Regions from separate parts of the Neobacillus solisequens genome, predicted to be linked through region 1. Evidence: riboswitches for the same ligand, from Rfam matches in the RefSeq annotation. Region 1 holds a riboswitch; each other region holds the start of a gene.
The links. A riboswitch is a leader RNA that binds a small molecule or an ion and turns the genes downstream of it on or off. The one in region 1 is predicted to bind cyclic di-GMP.
Positions count from the first base shown of each region.

Region 2: linked by a shared signal. The riboswitch ahead of ACI3K6_RS12430 (anti-repressor SinI family protein) and the one ahead of ACI3K6_RS16520 (EAL domain-containing protein) in region 1 are both predicted to bind cyclic di-GMP.
Region 3: linked by a shared signal. The riboswitch ahead of ACI3K6_RS08635 (hypothetical protein) and the one ahead of ACI3K6_RS16520 (EAL domain-containing protein) in region 1 are both predicted to bind cyclic di-GMP.
Region 4: linked by a shared signal. The riboswitch ahead of ACI3K6_RS07405 (response regulator) and the one ahead of ACI3K6_RS16520 (EAL domain-containing protein) in region 1 are both predicted to bind cyclic di-GMP.

Region 1 covers NZ_JBKFGJ010000017.1:147,256-150,385, reverse strand. The annotation lists gene ACI3K6_RS16520 (EAL domain-containing protein) at 1-1,738, opposite strand, end outside; cyclic di-GMP riboswitch class I at 1,849-1,931, opposite strand; gene ACI3K6_RS16515 (GyrI-like domain-containing protein) at 2,122-2,607, opposite strand; gene pabB (aminodeoxychorismate synthase component I) at 2,811-3,130, opposite strand, start outside.
Region 2 covers NZ_JBKFGJ010000011.1:203,046-206,175, reverse strand. The annotation lists gene hutH (histidine ammonia-lyase) at 1-467, shown strand, start outside; gene ACI3K6_RS12445 (hypothetical protein) at 501-698, opposite strand; gene ACI3K6_RS12440 (DnaJ family domain-containing protein) at 825-1,199, shown strand; gene ACI3K6_RS12435 (hypothetical protein) at 1,217-1,342, opposite strand; cyclic di-GMP riboswitch class I at 1,615-1,701, shown strand; gene ACI3K6_RS12430 (anti-repressor SinI family protein) at 1,734-1,862, shown strand; gene ACI3K6_RS12425 (helix-turn-helix domain-containing protein) at 1,939-2,259, opposite strand; gene map (type I methionyl aminopeptidase) at 2,526-3,130, shown strand, end outside.
Region 3 covers NZ_JBKFGJ010000006.1:226,620-229,749, reverse strand. The annotation lists gene ACI3K6_RS08640 (NCS2 family permease) at 1-491, opposite strand, end outside; gene ACI3K6_RS08635 (hypothetical protein) at 928-1,704, opposite strand; cyclic di-GMP riboswitch class I at 1,724-1,810, opposite strand; gene ACI3K6_RS08630 (hypothetical protein) at 1,936-2,337, opposite strand; gene ACI3K6_RS08625 (GtrA family protein) at 2,460-2,915, opposite strand.
Region 4 covers NZ_JBKFGJ010000005.1:77,382-80,511, forward strand. The annotation lists gene ACI3K6_RS07395 (GGDEF domain-containing protein) at 1-282, shown strand, start outside; gene tagU (polyisoprenyl-teichoic acid--peptidoglycan teichoic acid transferase TagU) at 468-1,391, shown strand; cyclic di-GMP riboswitch class I at 1,528-1,611, shown strand; gene ACI3K6_RS07405 (response regulator) at 1,714-2,082, shown strand; gene ACI3K6_RS07410 (sensor domain-containing protein) at 2,368-3,130, shown strand, end outside.

The DNA.
Region 1 (3,130 bases):
CTTGCCAAGCCTTATTCTGTTGGCAGGCATTTTTCAGTACCCACTCGCCAATCATGACAATTTGCCCAGTTTCCTCAGCAATCGGGATAAACTCGGCCGGTGAAATCCATCCCAAGTCTGGGTGCTTCCAACGTAATAGGGCTTCTACACCTTTTATTTTTCTCGATTTCATTTCAATAATTGGCTGATAATACACCTCAAGCTGTTTTTTATCAATGGCTTTTCTTAGTCCATTCTCAAGCTGTATTTTGCGGGAATTCTTTTGATTCAATTCTTCATTAATAAATTTATAATTGTTTCGCCCTCTTCCTTTTGCCAAATACATGGCTACATCAGCGTTTTTATGAATCGCTTCTGCAGTATTTCCATCTTCGGGATATAAACTAATCCCAATACTTGGAGTTATAGCTACCTCATGTTCACCTATAACAAAAGGCTCGGAAAATTGCCGAATAATGGTTTTAGCCTCATATTCACATTTATTCCTGTCCGCATCAGGAAGAATAATAATAAATTCATCCCCGCCCAACCGATAAATATGATCACGCTCTCCTATAGTACCTTTTAGCTTTTCGGCAGATTTTTTTAAGACTTGATCTCCAAATAGATGCCCCAGGGAATCATTTATATTTTTAAAACGGTCCAAATCAATTAATAGAAATCCAACAATACGATTGTTTTCACTTGCCATCTCCATTATTTGGTCCAGATCCTCATTAAAGCTTGCCCGATTATTTAAGCCGGTTAATTGATCGAAATAGGCCAAAATTTGGTATTCACTCATGATGGTTTCACTTCTTTTAATAATAAAAATCTGCCTGGTCAGAATGATGGGAAAGATAATGGATAACCCAAAACTTAATAGGTTGACATGCCATTGATAGCTTTGAAGCTCCAAAATAATTAGAAATAGAACACTGACCATTGGAAAAAGAGACTCTTTGGCTTCAGGAGGTTTTTCAAGCTCCCATTTAAGTTCGGAGGATTGATCCTCCGCATATAGTCCAACCAGACCGATGACCATTATTGCTAGTAAATATAAAACATCAACCACATTTCCTGGAATATATGTATGGTGTGATAATTGAAATACATAAATGGTATCGGCAATAATTTGAATAAAAAATCCAATCGTAAGTGGGAAGATGGGAAATTTCTCATTATGATGCTGCGATAGTTGAAATAGTAATATGGTAATAAACAAAATCGTTAAATCAGTTAACGGTAAAGCCACAGCGAGAAAAGTCGCTAGGAAAGATTGACTAACAGCCCCCAATATAGGCTTAATTAAGTAATGAATACTAATCACCGTGGCACTTATCATGAAAATAAAAATATTAAATAAATGTGGATTTTTCAAAAAAGGGCCACTCCACAATTTCGTTTTATACATTAATGCAATGGAGTAAAAGATATAGCCCGCTTGCCATATAAACGAAGTGAATAAAGGAAAGTCGGTTTTTCCGGTAGTTACCTGGACAAAGAGGTAAACAAAATTGGACACTACAATCAGGAAGGATCCGATACAAAGTAGCATCCAAAAATATTTGCTTTTATCTGATATTTTCCGATAGGCTTTAAAGAGCCAAATACCGCTTAGGATTCCTCCAAATATAGGAAAAACTGCTACACCTATCGCCCTCAACGATTCAATATCTTTAAAAATCAGCGTCCAGCAAAAGTATAAAAAATTGGTCAGTAATAAGGCGATTAATGCTGCTCGTCCAGATGTAATCATCGTAATCCCTCACGTTATAAGTATGTACGTACGTTCACAATCATTTTTTCAAAAACAAAAAGAGCTATTTCCACTTTGGAAATATCTCTTCGGTTTGCAAAAGTTAACCCTTCGGTAACTCAGCCACCATAGGTTATCCCGTAGGTCTGCAGTTTTGCGTCCTCATCTTTCAATGAGTTTGCCCTGATCAAATATATTTTATTTTAACATTGATATATAGAATAATATAGTGTTTTTTAGTATACAAGTATGGTATTTATTAGTTCATAATACCTAATTTCCGCCACATGTACTAATGGTAAATACAACCATATAACCTTTGAAGTTTATATTAAAAAAACTTGTCACCCGCTTCTTTACGAGCAGGTGACAAGCCTTTACTTCTAATCATTTTGTTGCTGTTTCACTTTATTCCTCTTCAAAGGAATCACAATTCTAGTCAGCAGTTCGCTTTCTTCTACTTCGCCGGGAGAATTATAATAATATTCATAGTAGACATCGCTTCTTTCATATCCATGGTCGGCAATCCAATTGATGATTTCCTGATAGGCGGACTCCATTTCGGAATAGGGCCCCTTATACATGTAGGAAGCTACCTTACCAGGAGGAATCAGACCTGCCCTTATTTTGTCACGGTCTGGGAACAAACCAGCTACCGGGAAACCTACCTCTACCTCAACATTCTGGATATCCATGTTATAGTAGGCTGCATAAGGAGCACCAATCGGACCTTCTCCAAGCTCATTCAAATATGAGGTTATTTGCATGAAGCTTTCACCAATCAATTTTGGCAGCAGATCCATTGTCGTTTTTACCCTAATCGTTAATACAGGCTGAATCATTTGTTCAAGCAGCTCAATATTGGCCATTATTATTTCCCCCTTTTTCAAAAAACTTTGCTCATTTCTGAACAAGTTGGATTACCAAAATCTACTTTTTTGAAAAATCTATGGGAGCAAGGGATAAAAATACTTTTTGCGAGTCATATTTTACCAGTCACTTATATTTATAGTATAAAACAAAAAAAGGCACATGAAAAGGGCAACACCTAATCTTGGTAGTTGCCCCCTTCCTAATGCTCTTGTACCTGTACATCGATCCATTTCCGTACACTATTAATAAAACACACCCGCGTGCATTTTTTCAAATCGGCTTTGGTGAGAATTTTTTCATGGATTTTCCCAGATTTAATTAGCCTATTCCGATAGGTTCCTGCAAGAAGGCCACTTTCCACTGGAGGCGTCCAATACTGACCATCCATTTCTATGACAATATTCCCATTAGTGAATTCAGTCAGCTCCCCGCTCTCATTCCACAGTAACACATCAAAAACATCTTTCGGCTTATTCTGCTGAAAGTCAGAATAAATCATTCGGTTCGTTGTTTTATGAT
Region 2 (3,130 bases), on a different contig from region 1:
AGCGTTTAATTAATCCACAATTGAATGACTTGCCGCCGTTCTTGAGCCCTCAGCCTGGCCTCCAATCGGGAGCGATGATCATGCAGTATGTAGCTGCCTCATTAGTTTCGGAAAATAAGACATTGGCACATCCGGCAAGTGTTGATTCTATTCCATCATCCGCTAACCAGGAAGACCATGTCAGCATGGGAACAATCGCTTCAAGACACGCTTATCAAATCATCCAGAATGCCAGAAGGGTGCTGGCCATAGAGTTAATTTGTGCAATGGAAGCAACAGAGTACCGTGGCGTTGAGAAAATGGCTACTCATACAAAGAAATTCTATGAAGAGGGGCGGAATCAAGTTCCTTCCATCAAACAAGACCGTGTGTTTTCGAAGGATATTGAAAAAATGGCAGAATGGCTAAAAACAACAGATATATCGAAATTTATTAGAAGTTTAAGTATGGAAAAAGGTCTGCATTAATGAAAGAAAGGCGTGAATGAGAACTCACGCCTTTTAGTCTTTTTGATCGAAATAGCGGGCAGTATCGCCTCGCTCCTCATCTTCCGCCAGTCTATTTTTAAACGCTTCTTGAGTGACAATTAATTCCTCATCGCCAATGGCTTCTTTTACATGCTTTTCTACCATGCTGTTTTGAGGAAACTCACCAGGATGGTTTTTATTCTTGTGGCCGAAATGCTCTCCGCGTCCCACATTCAACACTCCTTTCGTTGCTTCCTCTGTAGCATTCCCGAAATGAATGATAATTATGATTAATACCTATTGGGCTTGATTTGGTATAATAACAATGTAGAAAAGGTGAAAAGGAGGCTGAAACGCATGGATTTGTTTCATATTCTCTCAGAAGACCGCATCAAGAAGGCTTATCGGGATGGTGAGTTTGATAACCTACCTGGGTATGGAAAACCATTGGAACTAGAGGATTTATCCTACATTCCCGAAGAATTGCGCATGGCCTATAAATTATTGAAGAATGCCGGTTTCACCGAAGAAGAGAATCATTTGCGGCAAGAAATGATGACCATTGAAGATTTAATGAAAAGGTGCGACGACAATATTGAAAAAGCCGAAATGCAAAAGAAATTAAATGAAAAACTTTTACGCTTTAATCAATTAATGTCGAAACGTAGGGGACATACAAATTCTGCGATTTTTAAAAATTACCAGTTAAAAATTCAAGATAAATTAAAATAAAACAAGCTGTGTGAAGTTTACTCTTCACCGGCTTTTTCTTCTTGTTTAGCCGGTTTGCACAATCGATCCAGTGCAAACCCGGCAAAGACGATAAAGGCAATTGGAATTGAAAAGTTTAGAATGTGAATAACCGTCATATTCATTACTTCCCACCTTTTGAATATTCACAATATTGATTATATAATGGTTATATTATATTCGAATTGTCATAAAATAGACAAAATTTAAAATGTATAAAAATGGAATTGCTAATGTAGAAATTTGGAATAATTTGTGGTACGATAATTTGAAATATATGACAAAATATAACAAATTGCTAAGAAAGGGCTAGATATAATAAACATATTCATAAATTCGCATGCATAATTACCTATAAAAGCTATCTGAAAATATAATTCTTTAGATATTCGAAATAACCAGTAAAAGGCAAACCTGTCGAAAGACTGGGACGCAAAGCCGAGGATCTAAGGTATGTAGTTACTATGATGGCCGGGCTGCCTGGAATACGAAAGATGTATTTTGGGAGAGGATACAATGAATGTTACGGTTGGAGATTTGGAAACAGTTGACAAAGAATGGCTAGCACTCATCCTAGAAGCGAAAGAAATAGGAATCTCGATTGAGGAAATAAGGGAATTTTTATCTCAAAATGGAATGGCCTAACCGACATAAGTACACCTAACCGGCTTAAGTACATAGAAAAGCATCCTGCAAGGCGTTGCGGGATGCTTTTTCCATTTTAGTTATTTTTGTTTCTCCATTTTGTGAACTCTAGAAACTCACGGAATTGATCTTTGGAGACACCAGAGTTCATGGCATCTTTTACTAAGTTCATCCAGTCATGATCTAGCTCCGATTTATCTATTTGCTCATGGATTAAATGTTCAATGGGAATGTTTAATACACTGGCAATTTTCTCTAGAAATTGAATGGAAGGATTTTTTTGTAAATTTCTTTCCAAAGAACTTAAATAAGACTTTGCAACTCCTGCTTGTTCGGCAAGCTCAGATAGTGACATCTTCTTTTCAAGCCTATATTGTTTTACGCGGTCACCAATCATAAATCTCACCCACCTATAATGTTAGTAAATAGTAGTAGTAATTTTATTTTATCAAATCGAATAAAAAAGTACCATATTAAGAACGTTTGAATGTTACAAAAATGTGAACATTAGTATTGATTATTTTAATTAGAAAGTTTTTTGAAAAAAACAACCACAAGCGTTAATATTAAAAGTGTTACCCATTGTATCAGAAAGTATAATTTTTATGATACACACATTCATCTGTTCTTTACATAAAAATAAACTAAAAGGCAGGGAAGAGAATGATTGTTTTAAAATCTGCGAGAGAAATCGAAGCAATGAAAAAATCAGGGGAAATACTGGCTGCTTGTCATAAAGAAATTGCCAAAATGATTAAACCAGGGATTAGTACTTGGGAGATTGATCAATTTGTTGAACAGTTTCTGAGTCAGAACGGTGCAACCCCTGAGCAAAAAGGATATAAGGGCTATGAATATGCCACCTGTGCCAGTATAAATGATGAAATCTGTCACGGCTTTCCGAGAAAGGAACCTTTAAATGAAGGGGATATTGTGACGGTTGATATGGTGGTGAATTACAATGGTGCCTTGGCAGATTCTGCATGGTCTTATGCAGTTGGAAAGGTGTCTGAGGAAACTGATCACCTGCTGCGTGTGACAAAAGAGGCCCTTTATCGTGGAATTTCACAAGCTGTACCAGGTAATCGAATTGGTGATATTGGTCATGCAATCCAAACCTATGTAGAGAGCGAAGGATTTTCAGTTGTGCGAGACTTCATTGGTCATGGGATTGGTTCAGTCATTCATGAAAAGCCGGATGTTCCACATTACGGACTGCCGGGAAAAGGTGCCAGGATTAAAGAAGGCATGGTTTTCACGATTGAACC
Region 3 (3,130 bases), on a different contig from region 1:
CCAAGTCCAACAAAATTATGGGAATTTCCAATGACAATTCCACTTTTTTGTAACCCGATAAAGGCGATAAATAGTCCTATCCCGACTGAAATAGATTCCTTTAATGAAGCAGGTATCGCTTCGGATAATATGGTTGAAAGTTTGGTAAAGGCCACTAAAATGAAGAGAATACCAGATAGGACAACGGCTCCTAAAGCTTCCATATAATTTAGGCCCATTGAACCAACAATGGTATACGTAAATAATGCATTGATTCCCATGCCGGGAACAAGGATCAGCGGTGCGTTTGCCATAAACGCGACTAATAGACAGCCAACTAATGAAGAAAGTACGGTTGCAATGATTCCTGCTTCAAGCGGGATACCTGCATCCTCGAGGATTTTTGCATTAACGGCAATGATGTAAACAATGGAAAAAAATGATGTTAGTCCTGCAATTACCTCCTTTTTCACATTCGTTTGATGATACTTAAGTTTGAATACTCCTCTCATAATGTTAATCACACTTTCGCGTAACGCCCTCTCCCACCCGCATTAAGTCCAAGACTAATGCCGGGGAATATTATAACACAGAAATGAAAGAAGACAAGATTGATAAGTTTGATAAAGTAAACTATAAAATTCCAAATAGTTTCAAGTTAGGCTGGGTATCACTAATCCTGGCCCCTATTATTGTACCAGGAAAACTATGGAGACAAGTGCTAAAGGATGAAAAAGTAAACCCTGAAATCTATGACATATATGAACAATTTTTGAGAGAGGTATATGGGAAGGTCAAGTCTATTAAAGCGCAAAATAAATGATTTAAGGCAGATTCAGGAGCAAAACAGAAAGAAGTTAAAGCTGAAAGCTCAATACCTATCTAATCAATTAGAATAAAAAACTAAAAATGAGAGTCCGTAAAGAGGGACTCTCATTTTTGCTATGATTAATCAGCAGTATTTGCTGACTCTGTTGTATCTCCAGTCGTCGTTGTTTGTGAACTGTCTCCTGTGGTTTGAGTGCCACTATTGTCAGATTCGCTGGTGGTACCTGATGTGGTTGTGCCTTGTTGTTCACCGTTATCATCTGGTTGAGTAGTAGTAGTTTCAGTCCCTTGGTTATCGTCACTATCTCCAGTTTGCGTTGTTGTACCGGAAGTTGTTCCAGTAGTTGTCGTTGTTGTTGGCTTGTTAGCGGCTGCTTGTGCGGCCAATGTTTGAACTTGCGTTATTTCGTTAGTAGCAAGGGCCTGAAGAGTCTTAGATTTCTCAGCTAATATAGCCAGTTCATCTGCAGATACTTTTTTATTCTTTTTATAATTAGCTAGTTGCTTGTCTACTGCTCGAAGCTTATTAAGCTCTGCGTTTAGCTTACCTTTAAAGCTGTTATATGCGTCTGAAGCAGCCTTTTTGGTTAAAACCTTGTCTGTTGTGCCGTCAGAATCTACCTTAAAATAGCTATTAACTGCAATAATAATTTTATTAATAGAATCCTCACTTGAATGAAGCTGTTTTTCCAGCGATTTCCCTACTGATGATTTAATAGTTCCTTTTGTCGTGCTGTGTCCTTTTGTAGCCGTTTTCCCTGGGCTCTTCGTAGTTACTGTTACAGGTTTTCCATGACTTTGATCTGGTCCTTTTGCACTAGCTAATGAAGCACCGCTAAGTACTAATGACGAAACTAATAAACCTGCTGAAATCTTTGAAACTAGTTGTTTTTTCATAACCTTTCCTCCTTATGGTTAGGGCAGCTCGGCTGGCATAGATTTACTCCTTAGCCCCTTTAAGCTTTGTGACACCAGGTTTCCCGTGGCTGTACCTTTATGTCGATTTTAATCGAAATTGCTTAAAGAGTAAATTTAATTTTTAGGGAAAAAGGGATTTTCATTAATTTTTCATAAATCATTGCAAAAAAGCCTCCATCCAATTAAGGATGAGGCTCTCATCGTAATATTCTAGTAATAACGTTTCCGTCTAAAGATCCCTTTAATCAATCGGATAATAATTAAAATAATCATGATATCTAAAAGCATCCCGAACATGGAAAATCCATAAGAATTTCCGTAATAATGGCCGCCGAAAGGATGGAGCATGCTTCCGATAAATGTCCCTGCTCCAAATGCTGCTGCATGGCTCCAAAAGCCACCTCGTTTTGTGGAATAGGATCCTTTATAGGATGACCCTGATTTACTGCTAAAAGGTGATTTAAATCCTGAGTAAGATTTTGTTGTAGAATGCGATCCAAATGAAGAACTATGGCTAAAGGAACTAGAGCCCTTGCTGAATCCTTTTGCTTCCGTCATCCCAGGTGCAACTAAACTAAACAGCAAAACGAAGGCAATGATTAATTTTTTCATCTATAATTCTCCCATACTTTATTGAAATGAAAAGCTATAACCTATTTACGCTTTGGTTTAAAAAAAGTTTCAAAAAGCGTCGTGGTACGTTTTTCCAAAAGTTAAAAACAAAACAGGTTGCCTTAATGGGAATCAGCAACTTGTTTTGACTTAAATGTCCACAACTTGTTCAGAAGAAAATTAAAGATGACATTAAAACTTGTGGCGGCTATTTGGGCCATTATTTTTGAAATCCCCCATAGGTCGATTAAAACAAAGAGGAATAGAAGGTTAAGTAATAGAGAGAACATATTTACCATCATAAATTTCAAAGCTTGATGCGTGTTTCTTTGCTGTTTAAACACGAAAGATGAACTAAACACATAACCATTCAAAAGTCCTGCACAGTAGGAAATTGTACTTGCAAGCAGGTATTGAACTTCAAGCGTTATAAAAATATAATAGACAACTAACGAAATGGATGTATTGGCAACCCCAACCAAACAGAATTTAATAAATTGCCAGTATTTCTGGGCAGATGGAGCAATTATAGAAATTATGGAGTGCTTTATAAACAAAGAACGAGAATTATTTTTCATCAACTTCTACCTCTTTAAAAGCATACTAACATATTTAGTATGGTTGCCTTCCGAGGTTATATTCTATTTTTTTGTAAAAAAGGTCGAAATTTGTTGTATTTTTACTTTTTTTTGTTGTTTTTTATAATAGTCATAATATACTAAAGATACAGAAGTGTTATAGGTAAAAATATCTGAATATTGACAATTATATACCAACGGGAAAAACTATGGAG
Region 4 (3,130 bases), on a different contig from region 1:
CTTTTCCGTTATGGCGGCGATGAATTTATTGTTATTTTTTACCAAAAACAAATGGAACAGGTCCAGCAGGTGTGGGCTACCATCCAGTGTCACTTCCAAAATCTAAACAATACAAAAGAAAAACCATACACCATTTCTGCCAGCTATGGTCTTTACCATTACAAGCCTGGAACAGTTATTTCTTTAGATGAAATTTTGGAAATTGCCGATCGGGAAATGTATAAAAATAAAGCCATTCATAAAAATAAGCTTACTTCGGTGCCTGTCATCAATAGTAAATAAGCTTAAACCAATACAAATTATATTGGAAACCCATTTCAAACTGTTAAAACTTAACGCACTTAGAGTTATAACTACAAAACTAAAAAACAATTAAATTCCAAAAATTGATATATCCATTCCCCTATTTTTTTGTTATTATAATTTGTGATTGTAAATTTTTGTTTAAAGTCTGGAGGATTTGTCGAATGCGGACGAAGAAAAAAAGCAAGAAATGGCTAAAGATAACGGGTGTTATTCTATTGATTTTGGTTATTGCTGGCGGCGCGTATGCCTTTAGTGTATATAAGTCTTTTAAAAATGCGGTTGAGACGATGCATCAGCCAGTCGATCGGGAACAAACAGTAAAGCGTGATAATCCAGTAAACTTCGCAAATAAGGATCCATTTTCCGTCTTACTGCTTGGCGTCGATGAGCGCAAAGGCGATAGAGGGCGATCAGATACCATCATTGTATTGACAGTGAATCCTCAAAAAAATTCTGTGAAAATGTTAAGTATTCCGCGTGACACACGTACTGAAATAGTTGGAAAAGGTACACAGGATAAAATTAACCATGCCTACGCTTTTGGAGGCGTGCCAATGTCCATGGATACCGTTGAGAAGTTCCTTGATATTCCAATTGATTATTATGTTCAAGTAAACATGGAAGGCTTTAAAGATATTGTTAATGCCGTTGGCGGTGTAACAGTGCAAAACGACCTTGATTTTACACAAAATGGCCACCATTTTCCAAAGGGTGAAGTCAGCCTGAATGGTGAAGAAGCATTAGCCTTCACAAGAATGAGACATGAAGACCCAAGGGGCGATTTTGGCCGTCAAATTAGACAGCGTGAAATTATCCAAGCGGTCATTAATGAAGGTAAAAGCCTAAGTACTTTAACTAAATTTTCTAATATCTTCACAGCACTTGGCAACAATGTTAAAACAAACCTGACGTTTGACCAAATGGTAGATATCCAAAAAAATTATAAAGATACAAGCAGCAACATCGAGCAAATGTCGGTTAAAGAAACAGGCACAAGAATCAATAATATCTATTACGGACTCGTTTCAGATGAGGAAAAAGCACGAATCCAAAGTGAATTAAAAACACAGCTTGACTTAAATTAACTTTTAAAAAACTGATTGGCGAGTAGATCCCAATCAGTTTTTTTTCAGGACGTTCTAATAGTAAATAGTGGAATACTCCTATTTTTATCGTCCACTCATTCATTTTTTTGTTATAATAATGATAACAATCAATCTTCACCGATAAAGGCAAACTTATTGAAAAATAAGGACGCAAAGCTACGGGCCTACCGCGAATCGCTACGGCAGCCGGGCTACCGAAGCAACTAGTTAGTAAGATGGACCTAGTTTCTTCAGGTTCATCTTTTTTATTCATCCTGCTACAAACTATATAGCTACTAACATGATTAAGGGGGGACTAACTATGAGGACTGCATTGATTGTCGATGACTCTGCCTTTATGCGGAATATCGTCAGAAAAACAATTGAGCAGCATTTCCATGTGATTGCAGAGGGCTGTGATGGACGTGAGGCGATTTCTCTTTACAAAAAATTCTTACCCGATGTTGTCTTGCTCGATTTAACGATGCCACATGTTGACGGATTGCTGGCCCTAAGAGAAATTATGAATATCAATCCCCTTGCCAAAGTCGTTGTCTTTTCTGCCTGGGGAACCAAATTTACCATTATGGAGGCCATTCAATTGGGCGCGAAGGATTTTATTATGAAACCTCACTTTGAACAATTATTGCCTGCATTGAGGAAGCTTTTTATAGAGGAAAAAATAATTTGACCAGTATTCGCTCTCCTTTTAATAACCTTGATTCGACCCACCGCAACAATATGGGTCTTTTATCACAAATTAAGGAGGGCGAATACAAAGATCTTTTACATAAGAAATCTTAGAAACAACGAACTATTCTCGGTAATGTGAATGGCGTTGACCATTGCAGATCAGAAAATTAAGTACTTTTAAGATGGTTAGTTTTTTTCCCAGTTACATTTTTCGACAATTACAGTGTAATAGGTCCTAAATCTATGGTATAATTCTTTTAAATCTCTGGACGGTGACGCATCTATGAAAAATAATAGGCTTTTACTACTATTCCTTATCCCGCCCATTCTCAGTCTACTCGGCAAGCCTGACCATTATATTCATCATGCCCTTTGGGCACTTTATCTTATCCCTCCCACTTTAATCGTATTACTTAAAGGTGTTAATTACAGCATTTTATCAATTTGTACTAGTTCGTTATTATTCTTGACAGTTGAGATCATAAAAACGGGCAAAGTCGACCTACATACGTTTATCTCATTTCTTGAACTGATTATCGTCAATATTGTTTTTAATATCTTTGTAAGCACAATTTCAAAACAGAATAGTCAAAAGCGACAGGAATTAATTCAGACACGAAAGCTATTAGACAGTATCCTGAACAACGTTGATATCTCCATTTGGTCGTTAACACCTAATAAGGACCATCTATTTTCAAGAGGAAAAGAGAAAATTTACGGCTCCCTTACGGCCGAGCAGTTAAATGAAGAAGGTCTTTGGAGAAAATCCATCCACCCGGATGATCTGCCACTTGCCGACGAAATAGACAGCAAATGGGAAGTTTTAGAAGATTATGAATATGAATACCGAATTGTCCAACCTAATGGCACAGTTCGCTGGATTCGGGATCGCGCATTTCCTGTCATCGATGAGGATGGTGCCCTTGTTCGTTATGATGGAACCAACATCGATATTACAGCTCAAAAGGAATTGGAGTTTCACTTAAAGGAATCGGAAGAACGTTATAAAAACCTAGTAGAAAATGCATCACTTGGCGTCTTCATGG